Regions from separate parts of the Halobacillus amylolyticus genome, predicted to be linked through region 2. Evidence: riboswitches for the same ligand, from Rfam matches in the RefSeq annotation. Region 2 holds a riboswitch; each other region holds the start of a gene.
The links. Region 2 has a riboswitch for thiamine pyrophosphate ahead of thiW (energy coupling factor transporter S component ThiW). Riboswitches for the same ligand answer to the same signal wherever they lie in the genome.

Region 1: another riboswitch for thiamine pyrophosphate. It lies ahead of MUO15_RS09950 (3-oxoacyl-ACP reductase); the one in region 2 lies ahead of thiW (energy coupling factor transporter S component ThiW).
Region 3: another riboswitch for thiamine pyrophosphate. It lies ahead of MUO15_RS15780 (Ykof family thiamine-binding protein); the one in region 2 lies ahead of thiW (energy coupling factor transporter S component ThiW).
Region 4: another riboswitch for thiamine pyrophosphate. It lies ahead of MUO15_RS12520 (thiazole synthase); the one in region 2 lies ahead of thiW (energy coupling factor transporter S component ThiW).

What each region holds. Positions count from the first base shown of each region.
Region 1 is NZ_CP095075.1:1,918,316-1,922,530, reverse strand. It holds gene MUO15_RS09955 (S8 family peptidase) at 220-1,674, shown strand; TPP riboswitch at 2,124-2,229, shown strand; gene MUO15_RS09950 (3-oxoacyl-ACP reductase) at 2,366-3,127, shown strand; gene MUO15_RS09945 (bifunctional metallophosphatase/5'-nucleotidase) at 3,313-4,215, opposite strand, start outside.
Region 2 is NZ_CP095075.1:2,930,384-2,934,598, forward strand. It holds gene MUO15_RS15085 (pyridoxal-phosphate dependent enzyme) at 1-220, shown strand, start outside; gene MUO15_RS15090 (PucR family transcriptional regulator) at 239-1,924, shown strand; TPP riboswitch at 1,981-2,092, shown strand; gene thiW (energy coupling factor transporter S component ThiW) at 2,216-2,710, shown strand; TPP riboswitch at 2,716-2,819, shown strand; gene tenA (thiaminase II) at 2,860-3,549, shown strand; gene thiD (bifunctional hydroxymethylpyrimidine kinase/phosphomethylpyrimidine kinase) at 3,546-4,215, shown strand, end outside.
Region 3 is NZ_CP095075.1:3,069,164-3,073,378, reverse strand. It holds gene MUO15_RS15790 (ABC transporter ATP-binding protein) at 1-700, opposite strand, end outside; gene MUO15_RS15785 (ECF transporter S component) at 697-1,281, opposite strand; gene MUO15_RS15780 (Ykof family thiamine-binding protein) at 1,283-1,885, opposite strand; TPP riboswitch at 1,977-2,080, opposite strand; gene MUO15_RS15775 (DUF4037 domain-containing protein) at 2,138-2,911, opposite strand; gene MUO15_RS15770 (GNAT family N-acetyltransferase) at 3,186-3,932, opposite strand; gene MUO15_RS15765 (NADP-dependent oxidoreductase) at 4,031-4,215, shown strand, end outside.
Region 4 is NZ_CP095075.1:2,430,907-2,435,121, reverse strand. It holds gene MUO15_RS12535 (cell wall hydrolase) at 120-698, shown strand; gene MUO15_RS12530 (RDD family protein) at 750-1,160, opposite strand; gene MUO15_RS12525 (SDR family NAD(P)-dependent oxidoreductase) at 1,372-2,082, shown strand; TPP riboswitch at 2,155-2,258, shown strand; gene MUO15_RS12520 (thiazole synthase) at 2,347-3,144, shown strand; gene thiH (2-iminoacetate synthase ThiH) at 3,131-4,215, shown strand, end outside.

The DNA of each region.
Region 1 (4,215 bases), 1.0 Mb from region 2:
GCTTAAGTTTTCAAGCTCGTTTTTTTATATGTATTCCCTATCCGATACCCGTTCGTTTAAATTGGAATAAATTTTGGTCCTTTACATTAACCATAAACTAGCAAATGCTAGTTCCAAAGGTGTTTTTTAAACCGTGTATACTGAAAATTTTAAATTTTGTGTTAGTATAGTGCGGAAAAGGATTTTAGAAGATTAATAAAAAGGAGGAGACTCACAAACATGAAGAAAAGAGCAAGTATTGTTTTATCATTGGCTGCAATCTTGACCTTACTTGTTTCACTTTTTCCAAGTGGATTAGGTGTGAATGCTGAAACAGGTGTAAACGTTTCTATCGATCCCCACCTAAATAAAGCATTAGAAACGGAGACAGGGCCGTTTGAAGTGGTGGTCACTTTTGAAGGTGAAGGAGCCCCAACTACTCAAAATGTTGCTTTACTCGAAAAGATTGGATTGACGGAAGGGGTTACCATGAAGGCCCTTCCAGTTGCCGGTGTCTTAGCAACAGAAAGTCAGATTGATAAATTAGCACAAGCAGAAGGAGTTCGTTCTCTCTACTTGAACAGAAAGCTGTCTTACTTTAACGAGAAGGCCACAGAACTTACAGGAGTTGATCAGGTTCGTACGGATGATCAAATGACAAAAAGGAACGAAGGTCTTCCTGTTACCGGAGAAGGGGGTTCCGTTCTTGTTCATGATAGCGGGGTTGACGGCACACATGCAGACTTGGAATATGGTTCCCATCTGGTTGAAAACGTACTTAGCTCCATTAACTTACATGCCTATAGCGATATTGGCCCTGTGACGTATCAAGAGGGCGTTGTGAACACGGATACAAATTCCGGGCATGGGACACATGTTGCTGGTACTGTGGGTGGAACAGGACAAATGTCTAACGGAAAATACGAAGGTGTTGCCCCGGGTGCTGATTTAGTCGGCTATGGTTCCGGCGGTGCTCTCTTTATTCTTGATGCTATTGGCGGATTTGACTACGCTTTAACCCATCAGGCGGAATTTGACATTCGCGTTATTACAAATTCTTGGGGTTCATCAGGTGAATTCGATCCGAATGGTCCAGTCAATGTTGCTAGTAAAGCGGCGTATGAACGGGGAATGGTTGTGACATTTGCCGCCGGTAATGCTGGTCCTGGGGCAGATACGATGAATCCGTATTCTCTCGCGCCTTGGGTAATTTCTGTGGCAGCAGGTACCTTTGAAAATGAGCTTGCTGATTTTTCTTCCCGCGGTGTGAAAGGTGAAAGCGGCACGTTTACTATCGAAGGTGAAACCTATACGTATTTCAACCGGCCTGACCTAACAGCTCCAGGTTTAAACATCGTGTCAACCAGAACTCTGTCACCGGTAGGAGTACTTAATACGACTACCGACGTAGAAAATATACCCACTGCTTTTCTGCCGTATTATACTACGTTAAGTGGAACATCCATGGCTACGCCACACGTTGCAGGTATAGTCATGTTGATGCTTGAAGCCAATCCGACGCTGTCCCCTGACGAAGTATTTGAAATCTTGACAGAAACTACTACGAACATGCCAGGATATGAAGCGTGGGAAGTCGGCACTGGCTATGTGAATGCTTACGCGGCCGTAGATAGTGCGTTTGCATTGACAGACAGTAAGGCTCAGAAGGGTCCAAAACATAAGTCTCTAAGATAATATACCAACCGTCTCGAGACAAGCCCGAGACGGTTTTATTTTTGTAGCCGGCATGGGTCGAAGCTATAGGATTCAAGTCCCGAGCGATGAAGGTCGTTCGGTTAGCTAAAGACAAGGTTTCCAGCTTAGTAGGAAGCTGGAAACAAAATACCGCCGTGAGGGATACGGAGGTTGGTTACCTTTTTCCTTCCCAAGCAATGAGTACTTTTCCAAATTCCTTTTCAAGGTTTTCTAATTTTTCTCGTTCAGTCTCTGAAAGAGTTGCTAACTTGTAGTCATTTTTCATATAAAAACCTCCTATCTTCTTACTTAGAGTATTCGTTAAAAGGTGAAAAATATCCCATTTACATCTATTTCAAGAATCCACCCTGACAAATGGACATCCAATTTTAAATGTTACAAGACAAGGCTAACTTTGTGTGTTAAACTCTAGAAAATAATATAAGAATAATATTCACTAGGGGAGCCATTTGGCTGAGAAAGGAAATGACATTTCTTTGACCCTCTGAACCTGATTTGGTTAATACCAGCGAAGGGAAGTGATGATGTTAGCGTTAATCATGTTGATTAATTGGTATAACAGGATCACTTTTATGTGGTGCTGTTTTTTATTTGTTTCATTTCAGGAAGTATTTCCACACTTGAGAAATTGATGGGGGATTTTTTGAATACTGAGAGGAGAAATATAACAGTGGAAATTAAAGATCAAATTGTATTGATAACTGGGGCAAGCAGGGGATTGGGAGCAGAAATTGCCAAAGCTTTCGGACGTGAGGGAGCAAGGGTTATTGTTAACTATAATCAAAGTGAAAAGAAAGCGCAGGAAGTCGTTGAAAGTATTGGTGACCGTGCTTTGGCGGTTCAGGCAGATATTCTCGACAAAGAACAAGTTCAAGCAATGTTTGATCAAGCTGAAATGCATTTTGGCCAAGCCGTTACAACAGTCATCAACAATGCCCTGGTTAATTTTAAGTTTGATGCCGCTAACCGGAATACAGCAGAAACCGTAACTTGGGAAGAGTACCAAATGCAATTAGAAGGGAGTGTAAAAGCAGCATTACACACAATACAAGCAGCTTATGAAGGAATGTGCGCCCTGAAATTTGGAAGAATCATTAACATCGGTACCAACCTATTTCAAAACCCTGTTGTTCCTTATCATGACTATAATACAAGCAAAGCGGCATTACTCGGTTTTACTAGAAACATGGCTCGTGACGTGGGAGCTCATGGTATTACGGTGAATATGGTTTCGGGCGGGTTATTGCAAAAAACGGATGCAAGTGCATCGACTCCTGATGAAGTGTTCGAGATGATTAGTGAAAATACGCCGTTAAAACAAGTGACAACCCCTGAGGAACTAGCTGATGCAACCTTATTTTTTGCATCACCATGGAGTCGTGCAGTTACGGGGCAAAACTTAGTCGTTGATGGTGGATTGGTTATGGATTAATTTCTTAAAACTACGGTGCGATGTCTGTAGCCAAGCTATTAAAGCGTTTGGAACTAGTGACGAGTTGGTCAATTTATAACGCCCTAACTAAAGTTATGGTATGAAAAACAGAAGATGATTATTAGATTATGATCGTAAAAAAAGCCAGCAGAATCCCCACATTCTGCTGGCTTAACTATTTCGTATTACTCTTGAATTAAACGACCATCAAACGCTTCAGCTGGAACAATCGTCTCCCCACTCGCTTGCATCTCTCGCAAGTAATCAGCAAACAATTCACGCTGAAAGTCAGGATGCGATGCCCATTCCACTTCACCAAAGGTCGTATAACCATCACCTTCACCTGTAGAAAGGAAGTTGTTCGTCACAACCGTAAACGTCTGATCAGAAAATTCACCATTCGTATAAACAGGTGTGCCATCAGTCAACTTAATGGAAGTCACGCGCTCTCCATCAGACTGTGAAGGATCATAGACAACATTCATTCCTGAAAACTGAATCTTCATAAAGTTCCAATCATCGGGAGCTGGCCCTTCTAAGATTTCCTTAAGCTGCTGCCCAGTCATTTCTGCTGTTACGTTATAGTTGTCAAAAGGAAGCACTTCAAATACTTCACCGTACGTAATCTCACCTGCATTAATATCTGTGCGGATACCGCCACTGTTTTGGAAGGCAATGTCTGCATTTGCACGTTCACGCATTGCATCAGTAATCATATTTCCAAGCTGGCTGACACCAAGGTCGCCGTACTTGCGTTCACGAGTCAGCGGCCCTTCTGTAGTGGAAACGACCTCGCTCTTTACTTCTTCTACTTGTTGCTTATAGTAGTCTACAATCTCGCGAACGCTTTCATCTTCACCAGCTAGGTGCTCATATGTTTCTAGCATGTCGATTTCAGAATCATAGATTTCCTCTGATTCAGGATCGACAAACAACTGAATGTGGCCAATCGCGTTTGTATAACGGTCAGCTTCTACAACCGGAATCCCATTCACATGCCTAGCTACTCGTTCGTGGGAGTGACCACCGACAAGGGCATCCAGTCCGCCTTCAGATGAGTTTGCCAGTTGTGCCAGTTCACCCATAAT
Region 2 (4,215 bases):
GCAGTATATGGATGAAAGTCTTCTTCTCTCTGAAAAGGCAATATCAGAAGGGGTATTGTTTATGATTGAGCATCATAAAATGGTGATAGAAGGTGCAGCAGGTGCAGGGGTTGGGCAGCTGCTTCTAAAAAAGAAGGGGAAAGAGCGTACAATTGTGGTGATTGTCAGTGGTAATAATGTAGACCATGAAACGGTGCGTGAGTTGCTTGAAACTAGATAAGCTTGCGGGGTGTGATGGATGGGAATAACTGTGAAGGATGTCTTGCAATTACCTGTAATGAAGTCGGCAAAAGTCCATGTTGGGCAAGAGAGTGTAGAAACCAATTATGTAGAATGGATTTCAGTCATTGAAACACCTGTAGAGAATTTTGTTCGAAAAAACGAGTTTGTGCTCAGTACAGGGGTTGGTTGCGGGGATGACCCTAATTGTTTAGAAACTTATGTCAAGGATGTTATGCAATCAGGGGCATCTGCCCTTGCTTTTGCTACAGGACGGCACATTTTCAAAATTCCTGATCGCATCCAGCAGCTTGCCTTCGACGAGAACTTTATCATCATCGAAATTCCATGGGACGTCCGCTTCGGAGATATTTTGCAGGATGTATTAATTGAAATTAGCAAAGAGAAAGAAGTCGAACAAAGGCATGCCGAAGGAATCAGACAAGAGTTAATAAATTGTGTACTAAATGGAAAAGGCTTGCAAGAAATCATGACCATTCTTTATCAACATTCAAGGATTCCTGTCGCGATCAGTGACCACAATAAAATTGTGCGTGCTAATTATGACTTTGACCAGAAAATGATCGATGTCTTGAACGGCGTGACTGAAGGGGATTACGAACTGATTCCGGCAGAGGATACTCCATTTCGTGATCACCCTCTCTATCATTACATTGAAGAATATAAGATTGGTGTGCAATACTGCTATCAACTTACTATTCTGTCTAATCATAAAAAGCAAGGCTACCTTCTATTTCAACCAAAAGGTGATGAAGAACTAACATGGCCTGTCCTAAACATTCTAGAGCATGCGCTAACCGCTTGTGCTCTATATTTTGTAAAAGAAGATGCCATTGAAATGACAGAAATCCGGCTTAGAGATCATTTCCTATTAGACCTAGCCAAGAATGATATCAACTTAGATAAACAAATGCTGTCAAAAGCCCAATTGTTAGGCTATGACTTAACCCTTCCATACATTTGCCTTGTCGGTTCCATCCGCTTCAAGAAAAAGGTAGATAACCTTATCGGGTCAACAGATCACAAAGTACAGTCCTCATCAATGCACAGCCGCAATTATTATATTCAAAAAGAGGTCACCCACGCCGGTGAGGTTCTGAAACGGCGAACGATGGCAACATTTGAGGACGGAGAAGTGATCGTCTACTTGGAAGCAGATAGCCATCCGTATGTCGAGACAAGTAATCAATTTCTCGATCTCATTGAACGGAGATTAAACGAATTACTTGCTGGAATAAATATTTCCTGGGGAATATCTTTTCATAAAAGAGGAATTCTTTCTTTCCACCAAAGCTACGATGAAGCTGTAACTGCTTTAAATATTGGAAAACAACAGCACGAGGAAGGAAACCGCACCTTTTTTAGTGATACCCGAATGAACAGGCTTCTTATGGCTCTTTCCCATGAAAAAGAAATTGAGAGCATTGTGAAAGATACACTGCAGCCTTTAATTGAATATGATCAGAAGCGGCAGACCGATCTCATTCAGACGTTTATTGTTTATAACAAATATAACAGTAATGTGAGTCAAACAGCGAGGGCCTTGACTTTGCATCGTCAGTCCTTACTTCATAGATTACGTAACATTGAGCAATTAACGGGATTATCACTGTTAAATGCCGACGACTTGTTTTTGCTTGAGCTTAGTGTTAGGTTATGGATGTTGAAAAAAGTGGAAGAGTGAACAGTGACAAACGAAAAATGCTTTGTTATGATGAAATCAACCAAGTGAATAGTTAGTAAAACTACTAGGGGGGCCCGAGTGTGGGCTGAGAGGAAAGCAAGTAAGCTTTCCGACTCTTATGAACCTGATCTGGTTAACACCAGCGGAGGGAAGTAGTCAGACGAAATGTCTTATGACTTTATCCATTCGAAGCCAGGTCCACTCTAGGATCTGGCTTTTTTAGTGTTCAATCGCTTCCCTCAATGTGTGTGAAGGTTTCTTGATCTACATTTAAAGAAAGGAGGAAACGACGTGAATCGTACTCGACTATTAACGACGATGGCGATATTTGTGGCAATTGGAACGCTTGGGTCCCAGTTGCTTTGGTTTCCGGCCGGTATTGCTAAAGCTTACCCTGTTCAGCATGCCGTCAATGTGATGGCAGCCATCACGCTTGGGCCGATCCCAGCGGTCGGAATCGCTTTTACGATCGGCTTGCTACGAAATCTGCTAGGACTCGGTACATTGCTTGCGTTTCCAGGAGGCATGATTGGAGCCCTGCTCGCGGGTTACTTTTACAAATGGTCTAAAAAACCCTGGATGGCAGCGTCAGGCGAAATGATTGGTTCTGGCATGATTGGTGCGCTGTTCTCTGTCCCCTATGCAAATGTTCTAATGGGCAGTTCGGCGGGAGCCTTAGCCTTTTTACCATCATTTCTTATAAGCAGTACAACCGGTGCTTTACTTGGCTTGTTTGTCGTATCTAGATTGCGTCAATCGAACGCTATCCCACAACCAAATCTATGACTTTCGGAAACTACTAGGGGCGCGAGTGCGCTGAGATAAGGATTCTTCCTTAGTCCCTTGGAACCTGATCTGGGTAATACCAGCGAAAGGGAAGTAGCCTCACAAAACCTCTTAGTAGCTTCTTTTTTAAAATTAAGGAGGCAAAATTTATGACATTTACCGAAATAGTTAGAAAAGAAAATAATGAGTTATTTGAAGCAATTTTTAACCACCCCTTTGTTGAGGGAATCGGGAAAGGTGAGGTTCCAGAACAAGCCTTAGCCCACTACATTAAAGCCGATTATGAATACTTAAACGCTTTTATGCACGTGTATGGTGTCGCGATTTCGAAGTCAACCGAACGCCGCGACATGGGTTATTTTAGTGAACAAGTCGGTTTTGTATTAAATAGCGAAACACACCCACACCACAACTTTTGCGATGTGATTGGGGCAGGTTATGACGAACTACAAGGCTATCCATTGCCGCCGACAGCTGATCACTACGTCAAACACATGATGTATCATGCGCAAATGGGCGGCCTCGGCGAAATTCTGGCCGCTTTGCTTCCATGTCCATGGACGTACGTTGAAATTGGCAACCACTTGATGAAAAAGTATCAGCCGACACCGAATCACACGTTCTATCCTTGGATAGAGTTCTACGCGAATGAGGATTTTGATACGCTATCAATGGCCATGTGTGAACGTCTTGATGAGCTCGCCGAAGAAGCGTCAGAGGTTGAGCTGCGTCGTATGAAAGATGCCTTTCGAAAGAGTTGCCAACTTGAATTGAATTTCTGGGAAATGGCGTACACTTGTGAAGAATGGCCGACAGGGGAGGCGGTGAGTTCGAAATGAAGCAAGCAGCCTGTGCGTTAACAATTGCTGGCACCGACCCGAGTGGTGGTGCCGGTATTCAAGCTGACTTAAAGACGTTTCAAGAATTACAAAGCTACGGGATGAGTGTAATCACTTCCATCGTTGCTCAAAATACTACGGGGGTGAAGAGTGTTCATCATCTTCCCATTGAGATGCTGAAAGATCAGCTTGAGGCGATTTCTTCTGACATGCCTGTCCATGCTTTCAAAACAGGGATGATCTCAAACGTCAGTATGATGAAGGCGGTTGCCGAGTGGGTTCCGCAGGTGTCAGCACCTTACGTGATGGACCCTGTCATGGTTGCCCAAAGCGGTGATCCTCTGATTGAAGAGGAGTCCCGCGTATGGCTCCGTGAGAATTTACTGCCGCTAACTTCGCTTGTGACACCGAATATCCCTGAGGCAGAGGATATTTTAGGGGAATCGATGGAGAGCAGTGAGGATATGAAAGAAGCAGCACAGCAAATGGTTACGAGATTTGGTGCTGGTGCTGCCTTAGTAAAAGGTGGTCATATGAAGGGAGAAGCGGTCGACTTTTTATATGACGGATCTGAGATTCATACCTTTACAAGTGAACGAATTGATACAAAAAATACCCATGGAACTGGATGTACGTATTCAGCAGCGATAACGGCCTACTTAAGTC
Region 3 (4,215 bases), 140 kb from region 2:
AGATCCCTTGTCTGATCGGCCCGTCATAAAAAATGCTTCCACTTCGATTCATCATCAGACCCCGTTCGATAAAAGAAACCCAGCCATCCAGTTGATGTTCGATAACGATCAGCGCAAACCCCTTATCCTTTTGGAGCTTTTCGATCGTTTCAATAAAATCACGGGTAGCTTTCGGATCAAGATTAGCGGTTGGTTCATCAAGAATTAACAGCTCGGGCTCCATGGCAAGCACACAGGCCAAAGCAAGTTTTTGCTTCTGCCCACCAGATAACGTGCTTATCGCCCTCAGCTTTACACCTTCTAAACCAACTAGAAGCAAAGCTTGATCAATCAGACCAGATATTTTTTCAACAGGTGTACCCATATTTTCTAGGCCGAACGCCACTTCATCCTCGACCGTTATCATACAAAATTGACTGTCTGGATCTTGAAAAACAACACCGGCATGCTGACTCATTTCCCCTGGGGAATAGTTTTTTACAGGATGTCCTCTAAACTGAATATCACCTGTCATTGTCCCGTCCAACTCACGAGGATGAATGCCACTCAGCCCATATGTCAACGTACTTTTCCCACATCCGCTCGGCCCTAACAAAAGAAGTCTTTCCCCTTTATCCATTGAGAAACTCACATTTGACAAGACATCGTTCTCTTCGTCCTCAAATCGAATATGCAGTTGATTCACTTCTATTAATTTCATGCGGCCTTCTTCCTTCGTTGTTCTTTTCCTAATGCAAAGCCTGTCAGCACGCCCGTTTTTGCCAGTGCGTCACTTATAGTCTTCCCTAACAAGCCAGAGATGAGGGCACCACTAATTATGCGGACAACGAGCATACTGATCACGTAACCAGTCCCAAAGGCGGCGTACCCTGAGCGAAAGTATCCCCAGACGAAACTGAATAGAGCCGCTCCCGCACCAGCTAACATTAATACAGGCAGGTTATACGTTTTATACTTTGTTATCGAAAAAGCTGCTTCTGCTCCTAGACCCTGGATGATACCTGTTAAAATTAAGATCGGTCCCATGGCATTTCCAAGCAGCATTTCAACTGTTGCCGCAATGGTTTCCGATAAAAAGGCCGCTCCCTTTTTTCGTATAATATAGGCAGCTATGATAGAGACGATAAACCAAATTCCGAAGATTAGGTCATAGCCAATTGGCCCAAATAGACCGGCTAGCAGCTTTCCAACTGGTAGAAAAGCTAAATAAACAACTGCAAATACAACGGAAAGCACTGACATGACAACAATTTCTTTTAACTTCCAATTTTTAAGGCTCAATCTACTCTCCTCCTTTTGTTGACGGACTGTTTGCAGACATTGTAACCGTCATAACCGTATGTGCGGACCCTTGCTTCTCTGTTTGCTCAAACACCTGCTCAAGGCCGTTAAAAACCTTATTTCCATCCCCATCTAAACGTGTAGAGTAATGGGCTTCGTTCACCTCGACTCCTTGCTTCTTCATCTCTTCAATTTGACTATAAATTACATCCATGTAGTCCCCGCCACCCATTGGGTAAAGTGAAAACTTAGCTGCAACATCCTGACCGATCCGCTTACTTTGCGATCCGTTCAACGGGACGCCATCCTCTGCCATATAGACATCCCCTGCTGAATCTCCGGGACAGCCAATTGAATAGGTTGATTGGAAAACAACATGTTCTCCCATTTTTGCCGCCTGTAAAAACATTGCTCTGGTTACATCAAACACATGTGTCATTTGTCCTCTAACCGTTGTTGTCACGTCGTCTGTCTTTATCCATACCTTAGAAGTGTCGACCTCGTTAAGTGATGACTTAATAATCTCGACAAAAAGATCGGTCATCGGATAAATTGAAAATGAACTTCCTGTAATACGATTTGTTGATCCACAACCTTGACTCATGATTTCTTCCTCCTTTTATTAAATACAAAAAAACTGCATCCCCGAGGGAATGCAGTTACGAACGTAAGTATATGTGTATACCATTGCTATTCTACGATCGACTCCACTTCCCCACGCTAGTATTATCTAGTTCGGGTTATAAGGGTCGGAATCCATTTCCTCTCAGCCGCGTCCGCAGCTCCCCTAGTGTTCGTTAACTATATGCAGTTTTGTACAATTTCATCGTAATGGAAGGTTTCTGTTTTGTAAAGCTTATTCTTTTTCCTTAACGAGTTCGTCCATTTCCTGCACAATACTCTCAAGCTCATCTAGTCCTTGTTTTGGACTGGATAAAAATACACTTTCCAGTCGCTCAATAATATTTTCCGGCTTAATATTCATTAGGTTTAACGTTTGCCGCTGCCATTTGAATGCCGGATGATTGACATACATGCAGTTGAGTCCAAATAATACCCCCATCATGTTATGCTGGACAGAAGTCATAACGGTGTAGAGCATCAGCCAGTCTTCCCGCTCAATTAAAGCTTGACGGTTTTTCCATCTGTTTCCAAGAACAGAGTGAGCATCAATCATCGCATGACCCAATTGATCAGGATACACTTGAACTTTGGCCTTCAACCCATCCATTAGCTCTGTACCTGACACAGTTTCTCCATAATGAATCGAAGCGATCAGGCATTGACTATCTAGATCGATATCAAACTCTTTCGTTACACGTTGGACGACCTTCCGAATGGTCTCCGTTAAAAAACCGCTTATTTCAAATTTAACATCATTCACTTGAAATGTTTCTGACCATTCTTCATCTTCATAAGCGTAGAAATCCATCAGTTGCCCATCCACCTGTTCAATAACAGAAAGACGATCTTGATCTGTCGGCCCCTCGGACCACAACACATTTAGTTCTACATCGGAATAATAATCCTCCCAGCCTCTCGCAACAGATCCTGCGATATAAACAGCTTCTACTTTAGAATTTTGTTCATATACGTTTGCCACTTTTGTTGCTAATGTTTTTAAATCCATAGTCTATCAACCACCGCCTGTTCTTTAAACTGACTTTTGATAAATGGAATAAGAGACAACACGATTGATTAGTCAGAAAGCCCTTTCATACATGTGAACTAACTACTCCCTAATAACTGTTGATCCTACACATGCCAATCTGTTTCACCTTTCAATATCTTTTCCATAAGTAAAAAAATGATTTCCTTAACTTTACCAAAAATCAGAGAATGAAGCGATAAATTGTTTGATAATTTTGCAAATAAGACTTATTACCATTTCAGGGGGTTTTTTACTAAGACCTACTAAACACTTTACTCCGATCGATCTCCACACAACCATTGTGGGCAAACACCTTTAACATCGGGGTGTTTTGATAGCTGGTAGAACCGATATAATAGGTCGCTTCAAACTCTTGACGCAATATAGTTAATGCTTGGCGGTGCAATGTCTTACTCTTCCCTTTTCCACGTGCTTCAGGGATAAGCCCAAAGTAAAATAATCTACCCTCTGCTATCGTACCAGGTTCAATATGGGGCATGACTACACCAATGGGCTGTTCTCCTTCATATGCAATTAGACATGTACGCCTAAAATTAGGGCCAAGCTCTTTTTCTACACTTTTTAGTCGGTCATCCATCGTCAAATTTGACTGCGCATTCAACGAGCCTGTTATAGCTTGAGACCATATATCTTTGAATGTGTCCTCCATCCCCGGTTTCATGGTAACAAATCTATAAGCCCCTGTTTCCGCCAGGCTCAGATTTGATAGATCCCTTTTCACAGTAACAGTCACATCATGCAGCATAAATCCGGCATCGATTAGTTCTCTATCTATTTTATCAATATGATGGGGTGATTGAACTAGAATGGAAAGGGTTCCTGCTTTTTTCAAACGTTCATCTTTACCTAAATACTCTATCAGTTGAAGAAACTCCTCTTGTGATAAATGCTTCGTTTCTTCAACTGTAGTAAAGTTCTCCCCCTCCACAAATTTCACTTTTTCATAAAGCTTGGCCTTATCAAAATCACATTCTTCCATAATTGCCCTCCTTGCCATGTACTCATTTTATATTCTAACGTCCAGCCGTTTCTTTTTCATCTGGATCCATAGATGCGATACAATAGGAAATGTAAATAATGGAAGGAGTGAGGAGTTTGAATCGAGAAATTCAATTAATTAAAAGGCCAAAAACTGTCCCGACTCATGAGCATCTAAGTATCATTGAGGCTGAATCGCTGCAGCCTCAAGAAGGCGAATTGTTAGTCGAGTTGTTATATGTATCGGTTGATCCTTATATGAGGGGACGCATGAATGATGCGAA
Region 4 (4,215 bases), 500 kb from region 2:
CAGGCTGGTCGGTCTAACAATTTACCCACCTACATGGAAACAATGGAAATAATTAATAGTGATAACCTGTAAATACATGTGTTACCTTGTAAAAAGATTAAACATCAAGGAGGTAAATCATGATAGTAAAACGAATGATGATTGTGTCTGTCGCAATCGCCTGTTCATTGACGTTTACAAGCCAAGTTTTCGCACACAGCAGCACTCATACCGTTCAAAAAGGTGAGTCTTTATATAAAATTGCCAATCATTACGGAATTCCTGTTCAGCAGCTTAAAGAAATGAACAACATGGAGAGGAATGAAATTTATCCAGACGAGCAGTTGGAACTGCCTGTTCTGCCTAGTGAATCTGAAGAAGATCTGCTTGCTAGATTAGTAGAAGCAGAAGCTAAAGGAGAAAGCTATGCTGGTAAAGTTGCGGTCGCTACGGTTGTTTTAAACAGGGTGTCTAGTGATAAGTATCCTGATTCTATATATGGTGTGATTTATGATGGGTACCAGTTCTCTCCTGTAATGAATGGTACAATTAATCAGCCTGCAAGTGAAGAATCTAAACGTGCTGTTGAAGAGGCATTGGATTATCAGGGATATGATCGTGAGTCACTGTTTTTCTATAATCCTGATAAAGCGACTAGTGAGTTTTTGAGTGATCAAGAAGTAACAACAGTTATCGGCGATCATGTTTTTCTAAGATAGTTTTATAGAAAGCGAGCACATTGATGTGCTCGCTTTTTTTGTTACCTTATTTTATACTTCGCCTGGTTTTGCCTCTGTAACATAAGTTCCAGCTATAAAGTCATGAATAGAGCGGTTGTCTTCCCTGATTCCGACCATAAAGGCACTGACAATGAGGCCAATTCCTAATGTTAAGGCATACACGAGTCCGCCTACGATCAAACGCATGAACATCGTTCCGACTCCGACGTTATTCCCATTAACCTTTATAATACGTATTCCCATAATTCTTTTACCGACAATATACCCCTTCCATAAAACTGGAAGGAACAAAGAGTAGGGGAGGGTAATCCAGTTAGAATAAGGGCTGTCGAACTCCCATCCAAATAAAAGCATTCCTAATAGGGAAATTGGGAGCATCACAATAATAGAATCTAAAATACCTGCTACGAGACGTTTCCAAAAACCTACTGAACGATACATAAAATCTTCCTTTCTAGTCACATAAGACTATTGTACGTAGCCATGTTAATGTATGCAATGGTTTCAGTTATAAATAGAAAGGTTATGGAAAGACATAGATAAAAAGGAGGTCAAATCGAATGAGTAGTATTTTTTCAAATGAAGCTCTTAAGGACAGACATATCCTAATTACCGGAGCTACCGGGGCATCGGTTATGAAACGACAAAAGCTGTGGTGCGATCAGGAGCCAACGTAACGATAACGGGACGAAGGGAGGAAAAGCTGAACAACCTTAAAAAGGAATGTGAAAAGTTGAATGACTCTGTAGAAGTATATGTTCACACCGCCGAACTTAATGACGAGGAAAGCCGGAGATATTTGGTGGATGAGGCAATCCAGACAAATGGAGCTATTACTGGACTTGTCAACTCAGCCGGGGTGGTCGGGGGAGGCACACTCGACAATCTAACGGAAGACGAGCTTCGTAACGTAATGGAGCTGAACTATTTTTCTACAGTGTTACTGACACAGCTTGCTTATGAGAAGATGAAGCCTCAGAGCGAGGGGGCAATCGTAAATCTATCCTCTTTATCAGGCTTGCGCGGGACGCATGCGAACATCGCCTATAGTGCTTCGAAATTTGCGGTGACTGGGTTTACTCAGTCGCTTGCAATTGAGGCGATTGAGCACAATATTCGGGTTAATGCAGTTTGCCCTGGCTATGTGGATACAGAAATGGGGCGGGAGTCGATTCGCTCCAAAGGCGAACGGAACAATCGTAGTTTTGAAGAGCAATTGAAGGTTGCAGAAGAAGGGATTCCTTCGGGGCGGATTTCTACTGCTGAAGAAGTAGCGAATACGATTGTGTTTTTATTATCTGAGACAGCTGGGAATATCATTGGAGAGTCTATGAAGATTTCTGGGGGAAGTGTGATGAGGTGAACAAGAAAAAACTGGTTCACAAACTGGAAGAGTTTTGCTATCCTTAAGAAAAGGTTTTCAATAATTGAACAAGAAAAGAGCTAGGGGTGCCATGCATGTGGCTGAGAGGAAAACATTTCCGACCCTTTGAACCTGACTTGGTTAGAACCAGCGTAGGGAAGCTTTCGAGGCTGAATGTAAACGTGTATTGCATAAGGTAAATCGAAGCTCACCCATAACGCGGGTGAGCTTTTTTTAATGGAAACTTAACGAGGGGGAGATGTTATGAGAGATCCGTTAGTCATCGCGGGGATAGAGCTTGAAAGTCGTTTGTTTACAGGAACAGGGAAATTTGCTGACCATAGTGTAATGCGGGATGCGATTGAACAGTCTCATTCACAGGTTGTTACGGTTGCGATTAGGCGGGTGGATCTAGATGGGTCTGGCAAGCATATCGTTAATGATATTCCAAAGCAGGCAACGTTAATGCCGAATACCTCAGGGGCGAGGACGGCTGAAGAAGCGGTGCGGATTGCACGACTTGGAAAGGCTAGCGGAATGGGAAACTGGGTCAAGATTGAGGTCATTTCCGATCAAAAATACCTTCTTCCCGATAATGAGGAGACGATTAAAGCCACGAAAATCTTGGTAGACGAAGGATTTGTTGTCCTGGCTTATATGAGTCCTGACTTAATGGCAGCGAAACGCATGGAAGAGGCCGGGGCTGCAGCGATCATGCCGCTGGGATCTCCAATTGGTTCGAACCGGGGTATTCGGATGAAGGAAATGATCCGGATTATGATTGATGAAATCGATGTTCCCATTGTCGTAGATGCAGGGATTGGCAAACCTTCTGAGGCAGCGGAAGCGATGGAAATGGGCTCGGATGCTGTCCTTGTGAATACAGCGATTGCAACAGCGAAGGACCCTGTGGCTATGGCGAAGGCTTTTGATATGGCGGTTAGAGCAGGGAGAATGGCTTACATTTCAGGACCCGGGCAATCGTCTTTTCAGGCAAAAGCCTCCTCACCGCTAACGGGATTTTTAACTTCAACAGGAGGGGTTAATAATGAGTTTCTATAACGTGTATGAAAAGTTGAAAGATCAGCCGTTTAGTTCATTATTTGATGAGGTGACGGCAAGGGATGTCGAGAAAGTTTTACAAAAAGATTCTCTAACTGATCAGGATTATTTCACTCTATTGTCGCCCGCTGCAGAAGGTTACATAGAAGAAATGGCTCAGAAGGCACACCAGCTCACAGTGCAGCACTTTGGCTATACCATGCAGCTATTTCAGCCGCTTTATGTCTCCGATTACTGTGTTAACACATGTAAGTATTGCAGCTTTAGTGTAGAGAACGTTTTTCCTAGAAGGCGTTTAACAATGGAAGAAGTGGAGGAAGAAGCTCAGGCGATATCCACGAAAGGAATTGAACAAATTATCATCCTTTCGGGGGAATCCCGTGTGCATTCATCTGTTGATTACTTAACAAAAATCATGAAGGTTCTCAGAAAGTATTTTTCATCAGTAGGACTCGAGGTTCAGCCGATGGACCTCGAGGATTATGAAGCCTTGGTGGCGAGCGGAATTGATACGCTGACGGTTTTTCAGGAAACATACGACGAAAAAATTTATCGTGATCTTCATACGAAGGGACCGAAGCGGTTTTACAAGTATCGCTTGGATACACCTGAGCGAGGGTGTCAGGCTGGGATGAGATCTGTTACGATCGGAGCTTTGCTTGGTCTTGAAGATTGGCGCAAAGAAAGTTATCTCACTGGTTTACACGGAAGTTACCTCCAAGACAAATACTTAGATGCGGAAATTGGCGTTTCGTTTCCGAGAATACAGCCGAATGCAGGAAGTTTTCAACCTGAAATTCATGTAACGGATCAAAATATGGTTCAAGCTATGCTCGCCCTTAGGTTATTCCTCCCACGGGCAGGAATTATATTGTCAACTCGTGAAACTCCTCAATTACGTGATCAACTGATCCCGCTTGGAGTGACGAAAATGTCTGCCGCTTCCTCAACTGAAGTAGGCGGCTATGCCCAACTGGAAAATACACAAAGCCAATTTGAAATTTCTGATGAACGTTCAGTAAAGAAGATTCGCCAATTGCTTCATGAAAAAGGCTATCAACCAGTTATGAA